Regions from separate parts of the Salinicoccus sp. Marseille-QA3875 genome, predicted to be linked through region 2. Evidence: riboswitches for the same ligand, from Rfam matches in the RefSeq annotation. Region 2 holds a riboswitch; each other region holds the start of a gene.
The links. Region 2 has a riboswitch for thiamine pyrophosphate ahead of thiD (bifunctional hydroxymethylpyrimidine kinase/phosphomethylpyrimidine kinase). Riboswitches for the same ligand answer to the same signal wherever they lie in the genome.
Positions count from the first base shown of each region.

Region 1 (7,647 bases), 870 kb from region 2:
TGCAACCGGCACCCACACGGAACTGCTGGAAAGATCAGAGCTGTACCGACGTATCAACGCATCCCAAAATGAGGGGGGGCATATCGATGATTGATAAAATAAAAAGACCGTTCGGCTATGAACCGATCTTAACCAAGGAAGATCTTAAAGGTAAGAAGAAAAAAGAGGATCAGCGGGCCAATGATTTCTGGGGGACGCTGGTCCGCCTATGGCAGTTCATGAGGAATGAGCGGAGATTATTGTACTTCATCATCTTCGTGGTGATGATAACGAGTCTGTTGACAATAGCGGGACCGTTCCTTGTCGGACAGACTGTCGACAATTATCTCGTCGTCCAGGAGTTCGACGGACTGATCGGGGTGCTGGTCTTCATATTCTTCATCTATCTGCTGTCATCGGGGACCCAGTACCTTGCCTCCTTCTTAATGGTGGGACTGGCACAGAGGACGATCTACAATTTGCGGGTCCGTTTATTTTCACATATGCAGGAACTGTCGGTCAGATTTTTTGATAAGAGACAGCACGGTGAACTGATGAGCCGGATGACGAATGATATTGAAACATTGTCTCAGACGATGAACTCATCGTTCATCCAGTTCACAACAAGCATAGTGACGCTGATCGGTACAGTTTCTGTAATGTTATATTTAAGCCCGCTTCTGACGCTGCTCACGATGACCATCGTCCCGGTGCTCATTTTCGGTGTGGCATTCGTAACAAAAAGGACCGGTCCCCTTTATAAGCAGAGACAGCGGAGAACCGGGGAACTGAACGGATATATCGAAGAGATAGTCTCCGGACAGGAAATCGTCAAAGTTTTTTCACAGGAGGAAAGGACGATAGCGGCTTTCGATGAACGGGCATCAAAACTGAAGCATGTCACTTTCTGGGCGCTGCTTTATGCCGGTTTCATCCCTAAGATAATGAATATGCTGAACAACATCAGCTTTGCGATCGTCGCCGGTGCCGGCGGCCTGATGGCGCTATATACAGACGGCCTTGTTACAATCGGAACCATCGTCATCTTCGCAGAGTTTGCGAGACAGTTCACCCGTCCGCTTGCAGACCTTTCGAACCAGTTCAACCAGGTGCTGTCTGCGATTGCGGGAGCCGAGCGTGTGTTCCAGATCATCGATACAAAAGAGGAATCTGACGATGGAACGATTGAAGATAAGACAATACAAGGCAAAATCGATTTTAAAAATGTCTATTTCTCTTATGATAAAGAACAGTTTGAACCGACGATACAAGATCTGACATTCTCGATCGATGCAGGTGAGTCCGTCGCACTGATCGGTGCGACGGGTGCAGGTAAGACGACTGTCATGCAGCTTCTCGCCCGTTTCTATGAAGTGGACGGCGGTGAAGTGCTGATCGACGGAACGAATCTGACTGAATACAAACGCCATAATGTACGTTCACAGACAGCATTTGTCCTGCAGGACCCGTACTTGTTCGAATCGACCATCAGAGAAAATATCAGATACGGAAAACTGGATGCCACGGACGAAGAAGTGGTTGAAGCGGCGAAGCTTGCGAATGCACATGATTTCATCGTTCAGCTCGAAGATGGTTATGACACGGTGCTCGAACTGGATGAAGGGTTTATTTCACAGGGGCAGAAGCAGCTGATTTCGATCGCCCGTGCACTGATCACAGATCCAGCGATTCTACTTCTGGATGAAGCGACATCAAGCATTGATACGGTGACCGAGCTTAAAATCCAGGAAGCGCTTGAACATCTGATGAAAGGAAGAACGAGCATCATCATTGCACACCGTCTGAATACGATCAAAGCGGTGGACAGAATATTTGTGCTGGAAGACGGCCGGATGCTGGAATCCGGGTCGGAAGCGGAGCTGCTCGCTAAAGAGGGACGCTACTATGAAATGATAAATGCCAAATGACTTCACAAACAGCATCAAGTGTACTATCATACTAGTTAACTGAATAATAAACACATCCACTAGGGGTGCCCCGTGCGGGCTGAGATTCACCCTTAATACCTGATCTAGATTATGCTAGCGTAGGAAAGTGGCATATTTCAATATATGCACACCGTACGTTTGCGGTGTGTTTTTTATTTGGAAATATATTTTTAGGGGTTTTGTTATGGCAGAAAGAAAAGGTCTGACGTTGACAGATGTACTGATAACAGTTGTAATCGGTTTTGTATTTGCAGTGATCTATTCGCTGTGGGGAGCAATCTACACGGTTCTCCAGCCGCTCGGACTGCACTTGAATGAACTGGCTTACGGCATGTGGTTCATCGCAGCTGTCGTCGCTTATTTAATATTGAGGAAGCCGGGTGTTGCACTGCTTGCTGAGTTTGCGGCAGGGGCGGGGGAAACAATCGTCACTTTGCAGTTTGACGTATTCTTAATCGTTTATGCTCTGCTTCAGGGGCTCGCATGTGAAATCATCTTTGCTCTCTTTAAATATGAAAGCACCAGGATGATGACGGCAGTTTACGCAGGTATCGCAGCAGCACTGATCACACTGCCGATCGACTGGTTCTACGGTTATCTGGCCGAAGTGGCCACATGGAATATTGTGTTGATGTTTTCGTTCAGAATCATCAGCGGTGCATTGATTGCAGGTGTGCTCGCGCACTTGATCTATCAGGCGCTCCGTGAGACCGGCGTATTGAAATTCGTCGGCAGCCGCAAATTAAATCATGATGAAGGATTGTAGAAGATTTGGCTATTGAAATAAAGAACCTCAGACTGAAGTTTCCTGAAACGGATAAAAGACAGTTCAGCAATTTAAATATAAATATAAAGACGGGCGAGAAGGTGCTGATGCTCGGCCCTTCAGGTTCGGGGAAAAGTACACTTCTCAATATTCTCGGCGGTAATATACCGAGAAGTATGGATATCCCTTTTAAAGCGGATGTCCTGGATGTCGATACAGAAGCTGCCTACGTGTTCCAGGACCCGGATTCACAGTTCACGATGCCGACTGTCGTTGAAGAGCTCGCGTTCATTTTGGAAAACAGAAATGTACCGCGTAGGGAAATGGACCGGATGATACAGGATGCTCTTTTTAAAGTAGGCTTGAAAACAGACTTGAAGATGCCCATCAATAATTTATCAGGAGGGATGAAACAGCGTCTCGCGATCGCTTCGGCACTGCTTCAGGGCAGTGGAACTTTATTGCTTGATGAACCGACAAGCATGCTGGACGAAGCATCGGTCGGCGGCCTGTGGCAGACACTTGAAAATATCTGGGAGGACAAGACCGTAGTCATTGTGGAACACCGCGTGAACGAGATATGGGATAAGGTCGACCGCGTCGTCTTAATGAATGCAGAAGGCGAACTTATCATGGACGACAGCCCCCACAGCATTATGGATAACTACATTGAACTGCTGAACGAATACGGTGTATGGCACCCATATTCATGGGACTATGCGCCGGTTTTCACTAAAGTTGAGCCAGAAGATGAAACGCTCATAGAAATAAATGACATGACGCTCGAAAGAGGCAGAGAGACACTTTTGAACATTGACAATTTAATAATCAAAAAAGGTGAATGGCTGACAATTGAAGGAGAAAACGGCACCGGAAAAACGAGTCTGATGCTGGCGCTGATGAAGCTGGTCAAAACGGACGGCATCATCCATGTGAATGGCAAAAAAGTCAGGAAGACAAAAGATATTGCGGGCACCGTCTACCCTGTATTTCAAAACCCGGAACTGCAGTTCATTACGAACAAAGTTTACGACGAAGTGTTCATCAACCTGGAGATGCATTATCCACAGGATGCAGCGCATGAAAAATGTGAGGCGCTGCTCGGCAGAATCGGTCTGGATCATGTGGGTCATCTGCATCCGCTTGAAATTTCTACGGGGCAGAAGCGCCGCCTTTCTGTAGCGACAGCAACCGGCGGTGTGCCGGAAGTCATGATTTTTGATGAGCCGACATTCGGTCTTGATCAGAAGCTTTCATACGAACTGCTCAAGATGTTCCATGAACGCGTCGAGGAAGGCGTCACTGTCATCATGATCACTCATGACCGCGGCATTACAGAAAGATATCCGACGAGAAGACTGATACTTGAGAATAAAGGGATTACGGAAGTCCGGGGTGACGGTCATGCTTGAACAGATAAAAAATTATCATACATTCGTTGACAGGACGAATCCACTCACTAAAATTTTTATAGGCATACTGTTATTTCTGTTGGTCGTATTGATGCACAATCCGAATCAACTGTTTTATCTATCATTCATCATGCTGATCACCATGATCATTTTATCGGGCATACGACTCCGGTATCTGGCTGTGGTGCTGGTATTGTTTTTCGTGTTTGGTCTATTTTCAGCGATGTACATGATATTTTACGGCGCCGGGTCGACGACTTTATTCCGCCTTGGGCTCATTCATATAACCGAAGAGAGTCTGATCAGGGGGATCCACATCATGATGCGCGGTTTGACGCTGTCATTTTTCGGTGCGCTCGTCATTTTCACTACAAAGCTGACGGATGTATTTTACAGTCTGATGATCCAGCTTAAATTAAAGCCGAAATTTGCGTACTCGTTCATGGCGGCAATCCGCATGGTGCCGATTATTGCAGGTGAGTATATGATGCTGAGACAGGCAAGAAAGGTAAGAAAACCGCTCATTCATAAAAAGCATATTTCAGGTATTAAAGGGTTCATCACGACGGTGATCACTTTATTGTCACAAAGCATCAGACGTGCATACCGTCTCGGTGTTGCGATGGAGGCGAAACAGTTCGATGACGGACCGAGAACTTACTATTATCAGACTGCATTCTCGAAATATGATGTTTTATTTGTACTGATGATCATTGTAATCGCTTCTGCTTCTCTCTTCCTCGGAACGGCATTTAATCTGATTAATGTCACCGATGCGAGGTAATCAATCAAATGTACTTTAAATTACTGATGAAAACCGATATACTATATAAAGATATTTCAATGGAGTAAATGGGGTTTTAAGATGAATGAAGAACAGAGATTGGATGCTTCAAAAGTCAAGCAGAAAACAGAAGAAAAAGACTACAGTCAATATTTTCAACATGTCTATCAGCCTCCGAATCTAAGAGATGCAAGAAGGCGCGGAAAGACGGAAGTTGAGTATCATAAAGATTTTGAAATTGATGAACGCTTCATGGGCCTCGGCAAAGGGCGCAAATTTTTCATCAGGACCTACGGCTGCCAGATGAATGTGCATGACACGGAAGTCATCGCCGGCATATTTACGGCACTCGGGTACGAGCATACCGATACGACGGATGATGCAGATGTCATCTTGCTGAACACGTGTGCAATCCGTGAGAATGCGGAGAACAAAGTGTTCAGTGAAATCGGTAACTTGAAACATGTGAAGCAGAATAATCCCGAAGTACTGATCGGAGTCTGCGGGTGCATGGCTCAGGAAGAGTCGGTCGTGAATAAAATCCTTAAATCATATCAGAACGTTGATATCATTTTTGGTACTCATAACATTCACCGTCTGCCGAATATACTGGATGAAGCATACATGTCCAAAGAGAAAGTGATAGAAGTCTGGTCCAAAGAAGGCGACGTTATTGAAAACCTGCCCAAAGTCCGTGAAGGCGGCACGAAGGCATGGGTCAACATCATGTATGGATGCGATAAGTTCTGTACATACTGCATCGTACCTTTCACACGCGGTAAAGAGCGCTCAAGAATGCCTGAAGACATTCTTGAAGAAGTCAGGGATCTCGCTGCAAGAGGCTACCAGGAAATTACGCTGCTCGGCCAGAATGTCAACTCATACGGTAAAGACCTGAATCTGGACTACAGCTATGATCTTGGCGACCTTATGAGCGATGTGGCAAAGACCAATATTCCACGCGTGCGCTTTACAACAAGCCACCCATGGGATTTCACGGACAACTTGATTGATGTGCTTGCGACGGGTGAAAACCTGATGCCGCATATCCACCTGCCTGTACAGTCCGGTAACGACGATGTGCTTAAAATCATGGGCAGAAAGTATACGAGAGAAGCCTACCTCGAACTTGTCGGTAAAATCAGAGCGAAAATGCCTGATGTAGCGCTCACGACTGATATTATCGTCGGGTATCCGAATGAGACCGAAGAACAGTTCCTTGATACGATGTCACTTTATCAGGAAGTCGGTTTTGAGCATGCCTATACGTACATCTACTCGCCGAGAGACGGTACGCCGGCAGCCAAAATGGAAGACAATGTAAGTGATCAGGATAAAAAAGACCGTCTGCAGCGACTGAACCGTCTGGTGACGCATTACACGCGTGACGCGCTGAGCAAATACCAGGACGAGTATGTGAACGTACTTTGTGAAGGTACAAGCAAGAAGCGTGACGATATTTACGCAGGCTATACAGATAAAAGTAAACTTGTGAATTTCACAGCACCTAGTGACGATGTCATTGGTAAAATAGTAAAAGTAAAAGTCACGGAAACAAGGAATTTTTCTCTAATGGGTGAATTTGTAGAAGTGCTTAATGAAGAAAAGGTGGAAGCGTAATATGTATACAAAGCAGGAAATAGTTGAAGAAGCGAAAAAGTTGGGCAAGATGATGGCTGAAACGGAACAGGTTGAATTTTTTAAAAAAGCGGAAGCCAAAATTCACGAAAACAAAGATGTCCGTGAAGGCATGGCGAGCTTGAAGAGTCTGCAGAAGCAATCCGTCAACTTCCAAAACTACGGTAAGGAACGTGCCTACCAGATGACGGAAGAAAAAATAAAGAAAATCCAGGATGAACTGGATGAAATGCCGATTGTGGAACAGTTCAAAGATTCCCAGCGCCAGATGAATGAATTGCTGCAGCTGGTATCACATGCAATCAGCAGAACGGTCACAGAAGAAGTCATCACATCTACAGGCGGAGACCTGCTGATGGGTGAAACAGGTGCGGCAGTGGAAAACAGACCGAACCAAAATAATGAAGAACTATAAATATAATTTCAAAACCGGCTGTACATCTTTTATTGATGTGCAGCCGGTTTTAATTTAACTAAAAGGGGAGTTTCATTATGGCAAGAAAGTTGACATTGACAAGCATACTCGTCGCATTGAATGTAGTACTCGGCATGATCGTAACCATACCGCTCGGCGCAATACGGGCAGCACCGGTTCAGCATCTGATCAATGTCCTCGGGGCGGTATTTACCGGTCCGTGGGTTGTGCTGCAGGCTTTTGTTTCATCGACGATCCGGATTCTGATGGGGACCGGAACACCGTTTGCATATCCCGGGAGCATGGTGGGGGCACTCTTTGCATGGCTGATGTACCGACAGTTCAAAAAGCTGCACTATGCCGCCATCGGTGAAGTGGCCGGCACAGGAATCATCGGTGCACTGATGACCTACCCGCTCATATTGGTGCTGGGGCTGGAAGGCGAGTTCTTCTTTGTACTGGCCCCGGCGTTTATTATAAGCAGTCTGCTCGGTGCTGTCATATCATGGTTCATATTAAAGCAGCTGGAAAAGCGCAATGTACTTCACAAAATGCAGGATTGACCCTTATTTCTTCAATCATCACTTTGAATAATGATATAATTGAAGAGATAAAATTATTAATTTGGAAGTGTTATTATGGCCGCGTCAACAACGCCGATGATGAAACAATACCTGTCTATCAAAGATGAGCACCCGGATGCT
Region 1 is NZ_CM143103.1:2,358,521-2,366,167, forward strand. It holds gene ACY8DT_RS11955 (ABC transporter ATP-binding protein) at 1-94, shown strand, start outside; gene ACY8DT_RS11960 (ABC transporter ATP-binding protein) at 87-1,907, shown strand; TPP riboswitch at 1,959-2,050, shown strand; gene ACY8DT_RS11965 (ECF transporter S component) at 2,113-2,694, shown strand; gene ACY8DT_RS11970 (ABC transporter ATP-binding protein) at 2,700-4,106, shown strand; gene ACY8DT_RS11975 (energy-coupling factor transporter transmembrane component T family protein) at 4,099-4,890, shown strand; gene miaB (tRNA (N6-isopentenyl adenosine(37)-C2)-methylthiotransferase MiaB) at 4,972-6,510, shown strand; gene ACY8DT_RS11985 (YlbF/YmcA family competence regulator) at 6,512-6,943, shown strand; gene thiW (energy coupling factor transporter S component ThiW) at 7,021-7,506, shown strand; gene mutS (DNA mismatch repair protein MutS) at 7,582-7,647, shown strand, end outside.
Region 1: linked by a shared signal. The riboswitch ahead of ACY8DT_RS11965 (ECF transporter S component) and the one ahead of thiD (bifunctional hydroxymethylpyrimidine kinase/phosphomethylpyrimidine kinase) in region 2 are both predicted to bind thiamine pyrophosphate.

Region 2 (7,647 bases):
TCGAAGTCCCATACTTTTTCAATTCTTTCAGTGTTAACTTCATCATAGTCTCCACCCGGTAATGAGAATGGATCAGCACCCATCTCACCTGAACCTTGAACACTTGAGTGTCCGCGAAGCGGCATAAGACCATTGTATTTGCGTCCAAGCCAGCCGCGAAGCAGCGCAAGGTTTGCAACTTGTGAAATGTTATCTGTTGCGTGTTTGTGCATTGTAAGTCCAAGCGCCCAGACCATAACACCATTTTTGGACTGTGCAAGCAGGTTGCTCAGTTCAATGATTCTATCCTTCTTGATTCCTGAAGATTTTTCTATCTCTTCCCATGATTGCTCCTGTACTGTTTCCCTGAGCTCTTCATAGTTATTGACATGTTCACGTACGAATTCATGGTTGACAGCTGAACCTTCTACTGCCTCTTCCATATCGAACCAGTGCTTCATGACACCATGCATTAAAGCAATGTCTCCGCCGATGTTCACTTCATAGAAATCGTCTGCAAGCTTTGTGCCGAATAATGCAGATTCTACGACTGAAGGCACCCAGTAGTTCTCCATGGCAGGTTCTCTGTATGGGTTGATTACGATAATTTTCGTACCGCGCTTTTTAGCTTCCATCATGTATTTAGTGGATACCGGGCTTGCGTTTGAAGCAACACTTCCCCAGAACACCAATACATCTGTACCAAGCCAGTCCTGATAGTTACAAGTTGAAGCACCGACACCCACCGAACGTTTCAAAGCAGATTTACTTGGTGAATGACAGATTCTTGATGCATTATCTATATTGTTCGTCTCAAGATAACGCGCTGTTTTTGCAGCCACATAATATGACTCGTTCGTGATGCCGCGGCTTGTTAAGTAGAATGCATACTGCTTGGGATCAAGTTTCTTCATCTTGTCTGCAACAGTACCCATTGCCTCATCCCATGAAATTCTCGTGAATTTGTTTTCGCCTTTACGACGGATCATCGGATAAGGGATACGGCCCAGCTCTCTAAGTTCTGATGAATCAAGCTTTCTAAGCTCATTTATGTCCTGGTGCAGTATTCTTGGTTCAATCGGTGGTGCTGTATTCAGTCTTAAGACGTTGAAACGCGTTGTACATACGTGCGGCCCTGTTAATGTCTGGTCCTGAAGACCGCCTACACCTAATGCACATCCGTCACAAACACCCTTTAAAATTATATTTTTTGCATAGTTCAGATTATCCTTGTTTTTCCATGCAACTTTTGCCGAATCTATAATATGTCTTGGTTTAACTTTTGTGAATCCAAAAGGTACAGGGCTGACCCATAGACTGGTATCCCATTTTTTAGTTTTCTTAATAGGACCCGGGTGTAAAGTTTTACCCATTTATGACACTCCTTTTATCGATAGTATATATATTATACATTAAGTTTATATGTTTAAAAAGAATATTTACTCAGATGTCTGAGGTTTCTCTTGTATTGTTTGTGGACTGTCTCTCACTTGAGAAGTGCTTTCCCTCAATTTTTTAATATCCACTCTGATCCATAATGAAATAATCAGTGCAACTACAAACATTGCGGTAAATATATACAGTGTCATCGTGTAGCTCGCTGTCGCCTCGTAAAGTTCCGCAACAATAAATGGACCTGCGAGGCCTGCAGCAGCCCATGCCGTCAAAATATAACCATGAATGGCGCCAAGCTGTTTCGTACCGAAAATATCACCAATATACGCTGGAATTGCAGAGAACCCACCGCCATAACAGGAGATCATAATAAACAATAAAATTGCAAATAAGTATTCATTTGTGACCAGAGGCAGCATTGCGAACACACCAATTTGAATTATAAAGAAAATAGTATATAGATTCGGCCGGCCGATATAGTCTGAAATTGATGCCCATATCAATCGTCCGCCGCCGTTGAACACACCCATAATACCTACGATGATTGCTGCAGCCGCTACTGAAATACCTGTAATTTCCTGGGCCATCGGGCTGGCTACTGCCAAGATAGCGATTCCACAAGTGACATTAATAAATAACATCAACCACAGAAAATAGAACCTTTTCGTTTTAATTGCTTCATTCGCAGTTAATTGCACCAGATCCTGTTTTACTTCCTTAGCTGAATTATCATCATTTTTCATACCTTCGGGTAAATAGCCTTCAGGCGGCTTTTCCAGATACAGGCTGGATGCCAGCATCACTACAAAATAAATGGCAGCAAGTATGTAAAATGTTGCAGCAATACTGAATTCATTCATTAAAAATTCCATTGCCGGCGAAGCAATCATCGCAGCAAAACCAAAGCCCATAATTGCAAGCCCTGTTGCCATCCCTCTTCTGTCCGGAAACCATTTGACAAGCGTTGAGACCGGTGTAATATAACCTATCCCGAGACCGATACCGCCAAACACACCATAGCCCAGATACAAAAGCCATAAACTTTCAATTTGTACAGCATATCCCGCCATTGCCATACCGACAGCGAAAAATGTTGTCGATACTAAACCGGAAGCTCTCGGACCATACTTTTCCACAAAGTGGCCCATAAATGCTGCAGAGAGCCCTAAAAATAAAATGGCCAGGCTGAATGTGAATGACACATCAGACAATGACCAGCCGACCGATTCCTGAAGCGGACCGGTAAAAACACTCCATGCATAGACGGAGCCGATTGAAATATGTATACCGACACCTGCAAGGGCTATCAACCAGCGATTCTTGTTTACTTCCATTTAATTTCCCCCCATAAGCTTAAATATTTACATTAAATATAGTTATCATATAAAATGTATATGTTTGCTATAATGTATTATATATGTTTATCAATAGCTGGACAATGCATTTTCCTGAATTGTGAAATCTTTCCGAAAATATTTTTAAAGAGGTTATAAAATGGAAATAACAACAGACAGAAAGATTGTCAGATACTTTGACGGTCAATTTTCTGATATAGATGATGTAGTTGCAGAAGAGTTCCCGTTGACTATTTATATCAATGATATTGAGTTTGCCACTCTTGTATGCTCTCCTGAACACCTGGAAGAGCTGGTCATCGGCTTTCTTGCGTCCGAAGGTGCAATCAGATCTTATAAAGATATTCTGTCCATCAATCTCGATGACAGAGGCGGCTTTTGTCATATAAAGCTGAACAAATCAATTCCTACCGATCATTTCCAGTATTCTAAACGCATATTGGGTTCGTGCTGCGGCAAAAGCCGTCAATTCTACTTTCAAAACGATGTCGATACAGCTAAAGTATCAATGAGTAAAACGACATTGACCCCGGAACAGATCAGCAGGCTGATGATAGAAATGCAGACGACGAGTACAATTTTCAAGGAAACAGGCGGCATTCATAATGCGAGTCTGGGCAGCCCTGATGGCACTGTCGTCCACCGCGGCGATATCGGTCGTCATAACGCACTTGATAAATTATACGGCTACTGCGTTGAAAATAATATTTCAGTCAGGGATAAGATTCTGGTATTCAGCGGCCGTATTTCATCCGAAGTTTTAACTAAGGCAGCTAAAATCGGTGTCGGCATCGTTCTGAGCAAATCTGCTCCTACGGATCTGGCAGTAAAACTTGCCCATGACCTAAACATTACTGCAGTCGGATTTGTGCGCGGCAATTCATTTAATGTCTACAGCCATCCATGGCGTATAAAGGAAATTGAATAATCTTTATATTTAGACTCGTGTCATTTGACTTACATGCTTTACACATTTATCATAAAACTAAGTAAATAACAGTACCACTAGGGGTGCATTAGCTGAGATAGCAGATTTCTGATATAAATTTATCAGAAAGTGCTGATCCCTTCGACTTGATCTGGGTAATTCTAGCGTAAGGAAGTGGTTTAGTACATAAATATCAAACAGCTAACCAAATATATTTCTATAGACTATGATGCTCTTTTGGTGTGTGCTGTTATTTATATTACTAAGCCCGCTTCTGCAATGATTTCATTGCCGGAAACGGGTTTTTTATTTTGGTAAAGGGAAGGATGGGGTAAATATGACAGAACGTCTGCCGATTGCTCTGACGGTTGCAGGAACTGACCCTACAGGCGGAGCTGGTATTTTAGCAGATATCAAGTCTTTTCATTCGAGAGAAGTATATGGCATGTCCGCTGTCACATCACTTACAGCACAAAATACGATGGGGGTGCAGGATGTCTTCAACGTGCCTGCAGATTTTCTCTCAGCACAGCTTGAAAGTATATTTTCAGATGAGGTGCCGAATGCCATGAAAAGCGGAATGATCGCAACCGAAGAGATGATGCGGGTTTTAAAATCTTACGTCACAAAATATGAAATGCCGCTTGTCATCGATCCGGTAATGATTTCAACGTCAGGGCATAATCTGATAAGCGGGGACGCCATAGCCTATTTGAGAGATGAACTGCTGCCTGCAGCCTTGACAGTGACGCCCAATATCATGGAAGCGGAAAAACTCACAGGTGTGGACATCGAAGATGAAGAAGATGTAAAAAAAGCCGCAAAAGTATTCATTGAAGAGATTGGAGTGCAAAGTGTAATCATAAAGGGAGGGCATTTAAAAGGTGCTGCGGTGGATTACCTGTTCGAAAAGGATAATGAGGTCAGATTGACCTCAGACAGAGTGGACACTAATCATACTCACGGCACAGGGTGTACATTTTCAGCTGTCATTACAGCAGAACTCTCCAAAGGCAAGCCATTGGAGAAAGCTTTTCGGATCGGGAAAAAGTATATAACCATGGCCATACAGAAGACTCCGGGAATTGGAAAAGGTGACGGACCGGTTAACCATTTTGCATATAAAGGAGAGTTGTAAATTTATGTCACTTTTACAAAGTATACGCGAAGAGCCGCCGCTTATTGTCTGTATAACAAATGACGTAGTGAAAAACTTTACCGCCAACGGGCTTATTGCACTGGGTGCTTCACCGATTATGAGTGGTGAAAAAGATGAGGCTGAATCTCTGATGAAAGCAGCGGATGGGCTGTTGATCAATATCGGCACTGCTGACACGCACAAGAAAGAATTGATGTCAGAAATGATCGTTCAGGCGAATAAAAATAACGTCCCTGTCGTATTGGACCCGGTCGGTTATGGCGCATCTTCTTTCAGAAAGAACCTTATCGATGAACTGATCGAGAATTATAAGGTTGACCTCATCAAAGGAAACAGAAGTGAAATGCTGGCATTGTCAGGAGAAGAGAGTATATCCCGCGGTGTCGACTCTGCTGAGGAAAGTGATGCACTTGAAATAGCTGAAAATACATTTAGTAAATATAATATACCGGTACTCGTTACAGGAGAAACAGATGCCATCGTTACACATGATCATAAATATACTCTTCATAACGGCCACGGACTGCAAGGGAGAATAACGGGTTCAGGATGTCTTCTTGGCGCAGTTACACTGACATTCATCGCCAAAAGTGACGATGTTAATAACGCCGTTATAGACGCTGTCAGTTACTATAACCTGTGTGCCGAATCTGCAGTACAGAACGGTGCTGCAGGCCCCGGTACTTTCATACCGGATTATATCGATGCGTTGTATTTGAATGATGATGTTATTTTAAAAGATAAGGCTGTTAAATCACATGAATAAAAATGACTTGAGACTTTATTTTATATACGGTTCAAATGGTGGAGATATAAAGAGCAGTCTTCACATAATAGAGCAGGCATTACAGAGCGGCATCACATTATTTCAATTGAGAGAGAAAGGAACTGATGCACTGACTGGTAAAAAGCTACAGGACTTTGCTCTGTCGGTCAAAGAACTGACTGCTGGATATAATGTTCCCTTCATCATAAATGACGATGTCGATCTTGCGAGGGCAGTACAAGCCGATGGCATCCATATCGGCCAGGATGATATGAGTCCTGAAAAGTTGCCTGTATATTTTGATGATAAAATTGTCGGACTGTCCGTTCGTGATGAGATGGAACTAGCTGCCAGCAATTTGGATAATGTCGATTATATTGGTACGGGACCAGTCTTTGCAACAAGCTCAAAAGACGATGCAGGTGAAACTATAGGTGTCTCCGGCTTAAAGTTGATGCGTGAAAAAATAGGAAATTTACCGATGGTGGCTATCGGTGGAGTAACGCTGAATAACTATAATCAATGTTTAGAAAATGGTGCGGATGGCATCGCAGTCATTTCGGCAATTTCCCAGTCGGAGGACATTCGCCACTCTGTCCGTAAATTCCTGGAATAAAATATAAAACGTCGTCATTGAAATAATGACGACGTTTTATCATTCATTTTTATACTCAATATATTCATAATCAGCGGTATTCAATTCATAATCTTTATAATAAGACGACATTATATCAGCGATGATTACCGACCATCTGATATCTGTTGCATATTGATGAGTTCCCGGCTTTTCTGGGTTCCATCTCATCTTATATAATGTATTTTGATAATTATTGACATAATTATTACTTATAAACTCTGCACCGCCGATTATAGCCGCTTCAGGTGAAGTCCAGCCCTCCTGCTCTGCATAGCTTGAACCTGCCTCAACTGCCTGTTTATCAAATGCACCGATACCAAAAAAATTATAGTAGGTCTGATCGGTTTCTACACCTTGTGCCAGCTCTGATTCACCATTACCTGTCTCTACCTGGGTATGGCTGATTAGATATAATACATTAATATCATAGAGATTCTGCGCTTCCAAAAAAGTTTCCCCACGTCCCTCAAGGATACCTTTGTCCTTCAATATCTCATTCAATATATCAATGTCCACCTCAACCTTTTCACGCAGATCCATATGCTGCAGCGGATAATGGTCCTGGTCAGTCTTCATATATTCTCTCAACTGATTTTCATCAGCATTCGTCAATTCACCATCTTGAATGGTAACGTCCTGCGTGTTTTTATCCAGTTGGGCTGAAACAGCTTCATCGAAAGTGTATTCAGATTGATAATTTCGGTTTCCTATTGTTTCAGAGACGATAAAAGTGATAACAAAAACACCCATGATGATGCTCAGCAATAATAATGGCAAATCATTTTTATCTTTATTCAACATGTTTTATACCTTTTCCTTCGCATACTTATATGAAATTAGTAATACCATAAAAAAGTAAGCATCAAATCTGATGCTTACTTTTAGTCATACCCGCAAGAGATATCAATGAATCCAACATCTTACCGATTCTTTGTTTCATCTCATTACTGAGGTTTCCGTAGTCACCGTTCTCATCTTTTTCATAATCAGCGCTGCTTGCACAGAGCTGTGTCGGGATAGCAAATGCGTGCAGCCCCCTCATGACAATTCTTAACTGCGCCAGCGGGTCAGTGTTTCTCATCCCGCCACTTGTGCAGTAGAGAGCAACCGGTTTTTCTTCAAACTGATCAAATGATAAATGATCCAAAGCATTTTTCAATATTCCTGAAAACGAAGTATGGAAGTTCGGCGTTCCAATTATAATCGCATCCGCCTCGCTCGCAATCCGCTTGAATTTTTCAAGTTCTTCCGTATCAGGATGGCCGAGTAATGGGATATCCCACTCACACAACTCTATTATTTCCACATGGTTTTCAGGCTGTTCAATCTGAGCTTTTATTTCTTCTGCTAAGAAAGCTGTGCTTGAACCTGGAAAGGGGCTCCCGGAAATAATCAGCAGATTCATAAGTTTGCTCCTTTATAAAAATA
Region 2 is NZ_CM143103.1:1,486,086-1,493,732, reverse strand. It holds gene ACY8DT_RS07590 (FdhF/YdeP family oxidoreductase) at 1-1,352, opposite strand, end outside; gene ACY8DT_RS07585 (L-lactate MFS transporter) at 1,419-2,708, opposite strand; gene fdhD (formate dehydrogenase accessory sulfurtransferase FdhD) at 2,869-3,657, shown strand; TPP riboswitch at 3,727-3,847, shown strand; gene thiD (bifunctional hydroxymethylpyrimidine kinase/phosphomethylpyrimidine kinase) at 3,995-4,795, shown strand; gene thiM (hydroxyethylthiazole kinase) at 4,800-5,582, shown strand; gene thiE (thiamine phosphate synthase) at 5,575-6,198, shown strand; gene ACY8DT_RS07560 (N-acetylglucosaminidase) at 6,238-7,020, opposite strand; gene ACY8DT_RS07555 (NADPH-dependent FMN reductase) at 7,082-7,624, opposite strand.

Region 3 (7,647 bases), 1.0 Mb from region 2:
ATAAAAAATCTGAAATTCTTCTCTGCAAAGAACTGCTTTTGGACAATGATGAATATCTTCAGGACTTTCAGGAATTGAGACGATTACATAATGATTCGATCATCGATGAAGATGAGTACCAACATAGAAAAACAGAATTTTTCACATCATTATTGAAAGAAGCGAAGGATTTGAACATTGTTTAAATTTCTGGCCGCAGTAAATCTGATATTGATATTTATAATGCTGGTCCTTTCAGCAACGGAATACACTTCGTTGATGAAAGGTGTTCAGCTTATGGTTTTCATGTTAAGTGTCTATTTATTATTTACTTATTCTAAAAAGAGCAGGAGAAAGAAATGAAGACTGCGAGAATTATTTACAACCCTACATCAGGACGCGAAACATTTAAAAACGGACTGGCGGATGTTCTGATCCAGCTGGAAAAAAGTGGATATATAGCAAGTGCACATGCAACAACTAAAGCAGGCGATGCAACGGATGCAGCATATAAAGCATGTGAAATCGGTTTTGACCTCATCATTGCTGTCGGCGGTGACGGCACGGTCAATGAAGTGCTGAACGGCATGGCTGATTTTGACGAGCGTCCGGCTCTCGGCATCATACCCATGGGCACAGTGAATGATTTTGCTTCTGCGCTCTATATCGACAATGATATTGAATCGGCTGTGGACACGATTGTCAACGGACAGACGATGTTTATTGACATCGGTAAGATGAACAGCAAGTATTTTATGAATATAGCGGGCGGCGGGAAGATTACTGCCGTATCTTATGAAGCGCCGAGTAAACTGAAGGCGGTCATCGGGACACTTGCTTATTACGTCAAAGGGGTTGAGCTGCTGCCGCAAATAACAAGCACGAACATCAGGATCGAGTATGATGACAATGTGTTTGAAGGCGAAGTCATGCTGTTTTTAATCGGCCTGACAAATTCAATCGGCGGCTTTGACAAGCTTGTACCGGAAGCGAGATTCAATGACGGCGAGTTTTCATTACTTTTTGTTGAAAAGGTGAGCATTCTTGAGCTTGGCCGTATCATGACAATGGCTTCAAGAGGAGAACACCTGAATCATGATAAAGTACATTACGCAAAAGCGAGTGATATCAGGGTATCATCGTATGATGATGTACAGCTTAACCTCGACGGCGAGTTCGGCGGCGTACTGCCGGCACGTTTCGTCAACTATCAGCAGCACATCGCTTTTCGTGTGCCTGATAAATTTTATAAAGAACAAATGCATAACTGATAACATGGACAACACAGTGATTTTTCACTGTGTTGTTTAGTATTTAATCTACAGGAGGTTAATATGAAGCTCACCATTTTCGCAACGACAGATGTCCACGGCGCAATTTATCCATATAACTATTTTGATCGAAAACCCGTGAATCACGGACTGATCATTTTAAAATCATATATAGAACAGTATAAAAAAGACCATCCTGATGAGATTGTGATTACAGTGGATAACGGGGACCTTCTCCAGGGGGACGTGTGGAGTGATTATGACGTGGAGCACAGGGACGCACCGCTGATTGCCAGTCACTTGAACGATATGTATGATGTGATCTGCCTCGGCAACCATGAATTTAATTTTGGGCTGGATTATTTAAACGATATTTTCAATAAAGTGAATATACCAATCGTCAATTCGAATATTGATTTTTTGGATGACCCTTTAAAGGATAAAATAAGGAAACATGCAATGATGTCTTTTGATACGCCTCATGGTAAGCTGACCGTCGGTTTTGTCAGTGCCGTCCCGACTCAGATCATGAAGTGGGATAAATATAATCTGGAAGGCAATGTGGAAGTGTCTTCGATGAAAGAATCGATTGATGCTGAAGTGCAGGTGCTGAAAGAAAATGGTGCCGACCTCGTTATTTTATTGTCCCATTCGGGCATGAGCCGGGCGAAAGAGGATATGGAGCGTTTCGGTGAAAACCAGGCATTTCTGATGACGTTTTTAAAAGATATTGACGGCATCGTCTTCGGTCACACACACGAGCTGTTTCCGCACGACGGATATGAGATAGATGTCAGTACATTGGATATCGTCAAAGGCACAGTGAACGGTGTACCGATGGTGCAGCCGGGTGTACAGGCGAGCCATCTCGGGAAGCTGACTTTTGAAATCGATATGACAGACGGCCTCCGGATTACGGACTCCAAAGCGCAGCTGATTGATGCTGAAACAATTGAGCTGGCACCGGAATACTTATTACAATATGAAGGACAGCATAATAAGGTGCTTAATTTCCTGAGTACAGCATTCGGTGAGATAAAAACCCCGTGGCACTCATATTTTTCAAGGGTGGCACCGTCCTACTCCGTGCAGGCCGTTGCTGAAGCGGCTAAGAATTATACATTTAAAATCAAGGACGATATTGAACTGCCGGACCTGCCGGTGCTGGCGTTTTCCTCGGCAGTCAAATCCGGACGGGACGGGGCGGATGACTTTACGGTCATAGATGCCGGCACATTCACTTTGAGCGATGCCATTGACATTTATAAGCATCAGAACAACTTTATGATCATTAAAGTGACCGGCGATATACTGAAGGAATGGCTCGAGTGGAGTGCTTCACAGTTTACATCGGATAAGGATGAAAACATACTGTTCCCGAACCGCTCACGTCAGGGCTTCCCGGGATATAACTTTGATGTGTTCATCGATCTTGAATATACGATTGATATTTCACAGCCGCCGAGATATTCAAGTTCTGCCAAAAAGATCAGCGATTCTGAAAGAATCGTTTCGATTACTTATAAAGATGAAGAAATCAGCCTGCAAGATGAGTTCATCGTCCCGGCACACAACTACCGCGTGGCGTATACACCGTTTCTCAGAGACCAGGAGATACTGCATGAATCAGATCAATCGATACGTGACCTCGTCATCGATTACATGAAAAACGGACCAGAGTTTGAACTGAAAAATCCGATAACGGTCATACCTGCCGGCAAATATTACTTTATTTCCGCGACAAAGGCACAAAACTATATTAAAGACGAACCGATCAGGCATATCCGAACGATAGATGATGGTTACAGCTGGTACGAAATTGAAATGTAAGAGGGATATAAATGACACTACCTGTTAAAAATGAATATTATACAAGTACAGTTCTGGATTATACTCACCAGGGACTCGGTGTGGTAAAGATCGACGGCTACCCGATCTTTGTCCAGGATGTACTGAAAGATGAAGAAATAGAATTCAAAGTGATCAAAGCGAATAAAAAATTCGGGTACGGTAAGATGACCAAACTTATCGAACCGGCGAACGAGCGCATAGTCCCGCCGTGTGTATATTACTACGAGTGCGGCGGCTGCCAGATCCAGCCGCTCAGTTACAGTGAACAGCAGGCATTCAAAAAAGGCACTGTTGAAGCGAACATCAACCGCCAGGCGAAGCTCGGTGTGGATGTGCATGAAACTATAGGCATGGAAGCACCAAGCTATTACCGCAACAAATCGCAGATTCCTGTGCAGAAAGTGGATGGTGAACTGAAGCTCGGGCTGTACAGACCGAGAAGTCACGACATCATTGATATTAAACACTGCATGATTCAAAAGGACATTCATAACGACATTATGAATGAAGTCCGTGAGCTGCTTAAAACGTTCAACATATCCATCTATGACGAGCATAAGCATAAAGGGCTGCTGCGTCATCTGATCATCCGCTCGAACCATGATGATTCTGAAGTCCAGGTGGGCTTTATTACCAATGGTCATAAAAATCCATTTGGCGATATTATAAGGATACTGGTTGAGAAATTCCCGGCGATTACGAGTGTCGTGCAGAATATCAACATTGATAAGACGAATGTAATTTACGGCAGTGAGACGAAAGTGCTGCACGGTGCAGAGTATATTACCGACGAACTGCTTGGCAAAAAGTTCAAGATCCGTGCACGGTCATTTTATCAGGTGAACCATGAACAGACGGAAAAACTGTATACGGAAGCGTTGAAAGTTGCGGACTTGAAAGGCGATGAAACAATCATCGATACGTATTGCGGCATCGGCACCATCGGTCAGGTCGCGGCAGAACATGTCGGTAGAATCATCGGTATCGAAGTCGTGGATTCTGCCGTCGAAGACGCGAGAGAAAACGCGAAGCTGAACGGCATTGATAATGCAGAATATCATCTCGGAAAATCGGAGGTGGTCATGAAACAGCTGGTTGCAGAAGGTGTAAAACCGGACCTGGTATTCGTCGACCCGCCGAGAAAAGGGTGCCACGAAGACTTTCTCGACAGTCTGGTAGAAGTCGCGCCGGAAAAGATAGTTTATATTTCATGCAACCCGAGCACGCTGCAGAGAGACTTGAAAATCCTGAGCGAACAGGGCGGCTATTCAGTCAGCCCGGTAACGCCGGTGGACCTGTTCCCGCAGACGAATCATATAGAAGCGGTGACGCTGTTGGAGAAGAAGTTGTCTAACTAAAATAAACCTTTGTTTTTTCATGTCAGATTCAATATCTATTCAATACTTTTATCATCCCTGGCCCCGTGATCCATTTTTTGTTCAACGACAAATGAGTTGGGAAAGTGGGTTTTATAATTAACTTAGCCACCTTTGACACAAAAATCACCTAAGAAAGATTAATTTTAGGTGATAATACGCCTAATCTATTTTAAATACGCCTAAAAAATGATATAATTAGGCGATTAAAAAGGAGGTTAAGCGAATGAGAGCTTTCAATTACTATAATTTGAAATATTATCATTGGGATAGCGAGATTCTCGGATTGGTTTCACAAATACACGAGTACAAAGGCAGACAAGAATTATATTTAAAACAAAAACCTGCTGTTCTGGATAAGTTAGTTGAAATAGCGAAGATTCGCAGCACAGAAGCTTCTAATGAAATTGAAGGAATTGTGACCACCGACTCGAGACTACGTGATCTATACCAGGATAAAACAATTCCAAGAAACGGGGATGAAGAAGAAATCCTGGGTTACCGGGATGTGTTAAATACCATTCATGGAAGCTTTGAGTTTATACCTATCCAATCAACGTATATTTTACAGTTACATCGAGATTTATATCAGTATTCTGCGAAATCATTTGGCGGAAGATATAAAGCAACACAAAATATCATCACCAAAACCGGATCGGATGGAAGACAAAGTGTGATTTTTACACCGCTTGATTCTTATGAAACACCTATTGCAATTGATAATATATGCGAAAGCTATAATCAGACACTCGAGGACGATGTAATTGATCCACTTGTGTTGATTCCAATTTTTATCCTTGACTTCTTATGTGTTCACCCGTTCAACGATGGTAATGGACGGATGTCGAGATTATTAACAGCTCTATTGTTATATAGAGAAGGTTATGTTGTTGGAAAGTATATCAGTATTGAAAGCAAAATAGAAAAGACCAAGGAAAGTTATTATGAGGTATTGGAACAAAGTAATCACAAATGGCATGAGGAAGAGAATAATCCTTTTCCATTCATTAAATATATTTTAGGAATAATACTTTCTGCTTACCGTGATTTTGAAGAGAGAGTTGATTTAATGGATGATAAATTACCTTCCAAGGAATTAGTCATTCAAGCAATAAATCAAAATTTAGGGAAATTTACTAAGAGTGAAATCATGGATCTGGTCCCGAGTATCAGCAGGGCATCAATTGAAAACGCGCTGAAACAACTTGTTGAAGATAACGAGATTGAGCGCCATGGTAAAGGAAGAGCAACTTTTTATACTAGAAAATAAGTATTGAAATTATTAGAATTAACGGATTGTCTGATTCAAATTTCAAAATAAAGCCTGTCAAGATCAACTATTTCCGCAGTCGAAAACATGGAGGCGGGTTCAATGAAACTGGACGTAAATAAACCTCAATTAACCATCATGGGTGTGAGATTTAACAATCAGAAAGAGTTTAGAGGTGCACTATATGCAATCAGATCCAATATGATTGAAGGCGACGATTCATCTATTTACCAAATAGTGATGTATTGAGAAATATCCGCAACTCGTGTATGTTGGTCATATAAACCAAATACGTTCCAACTGGGGGCAGTCTTAAAGGCTTGAGAAGTACCCTTTGAACCTGAACTGGTTAATACCAGCGGAGGGAAGTGGATAAATTTATTATTGAATAAAGATCGAATCAATATATAAAAGCATCAATCCCTCCTCCTCCAGTCGGAACGACTAACAGGAGGAATTTTTTATGCGTTTTTCAGAACAGTTGAGGGAAAGGACGAAAGACAGCTGGGATAAGAGTCTGAATCATCCTTTCGTTAAAGGTATTGTTGAAGGTGACCTGCCGCTCGAAACATTCAAGAATTATATTTTGCAGGATATTTATTATTTGAAACATTACGGGAAAGTCCATGCATTCGCAGCGGCGCATGCGGATGATTTTCATGTATCTGCGAGCCTGGCCGGGAAGGCGAAAAATACTGCTGAAGCGGAACTGACTGTACATAAAGAACATGCTGAAATTTTAAATATTACCGACGAGGACATTGCAAACTTCAAACCGGCACCGACGGCTTATGCCTATACGTCCCATTTGTACAGAGTTTCCTTGTCCGGCAGTCTCGTGCAGATCATCGCTGCGATTCTGCCGTGTTACTGGCTGTATGCGGATATCGGCATGAAATATAAAGAGGCGAAACCTTATGAGGAAATCTACCGCAACTGGATCCGGATGTACGCGAGCGACTGGTTCCAGGAGTCGACTCAGGAAATGATCGACCTGGTTGATGAGTTGGCAGCGAAAGCAAGTGAGGATGAAAAGGAAAAGATCATTGATCAGTTTGTGATCGCGAAAGAATACGAACTGGCATTTTGGGAGATGTCATACACATTTGAAACGTGGATGTCCGAGCGGGAATGAATTTATTTTACCCGATTGAAACGGGCAGAAATTGTCGGGTGGCGGGAAACACCGGTTGATAGACTTGTTAGTGAGTGGAGGTAATTGAATGGATATGTTAAGAGGATTCAATCAGGCGCTGGATTATATCGAAGATAATCTTGAAAATCGGATTGATTTAAAAGAAGTGGCAAAGAGGGCCTACAGTTCCGAATATCATTTCAAAAGGCTGTTTTCACTTTTGTCCGGCATCACAATTTCTGATTACATCAGAAGGCGGCGTCTGACTGTTGCAGCGGCGGAATTGAAAAAGTCGGATATCAAAGTGATTGATGCAGCGGTAAAATACGGCTATCAGTCACCGGATGCGTTCGCGCGGGCATTTCAGAGTTTTCACGGAGTGACGCCATCGGCAGTAAGAGATAATGAACAGAGTTTAAAAACATATCCTAAAATGTCCTTTCAACTCACTATTCAAGGAGGAGTCGAAATGAAATACCGTATTGTGGAAAAAGAACCGTTCAAAATCGTTGGAGTCAAGTATGAAGTGGAAATGGCGGACGAGGTGCTTTCGCCGTCGTATGGAGAGATGATGGAAACCATCAGTGAAGCGACAATGACTGATTTGGCATCGATGTCCGAAGAGAATGGATATGGAATAGTTCACGCCACAGCAGATTACAGTGAGAATGATACAGCTCAAGCGACTTTCAATCAGTATATCGGTGCATTTTCAGATGATGAGACAGACGAGTATTCCACTTTGAAAATCGGATCTTATAAATG
Region 3 is NZ_CM143103.1:464,327-471,973, reverse strand. It holds gene ACY8DT_RS02520 (GrpB family protein) at 1-185, shown strand, start outside; gene ACY8DT_RS02515 (diacylglycerol kinase) at 339-1,250, shown strand; gene ACY8DT_RS02510 (5'-nucleotidase C-terminal domain-containing protein) at 1,314-3,080, shown strand; gene rlmD (23S rRNA (uracil(1939)-C(5))-methyltransferase RlmD) at 3,092-4,459, shown strand; gene ACY8DT_RS02500 (Fic family protein) at 4,704-5,747, shown strand; gene ACY8DT_RS02495 (hypothetical protein) at 5,850-5,996, shown strand; TPP riboswitch at 6,040-6,131, shown strand; gene tenA (thiaminase II) at 6,211-6,882, shown strand; gene ACY8DT_RS02485 (AraC family transcriptional regulator) at 6,971-7,647, shown strand, end outside.
Region 3: linked by a shared signal. The riboswitch ahead of tenA (thiaminase II) and the one ahead of thiD (bifunctional hydroxymethylpyrimidine kinase/phosphomethylpyrimidine kinase) in region 2 are both predicted to bind thiamine pyrophosphate.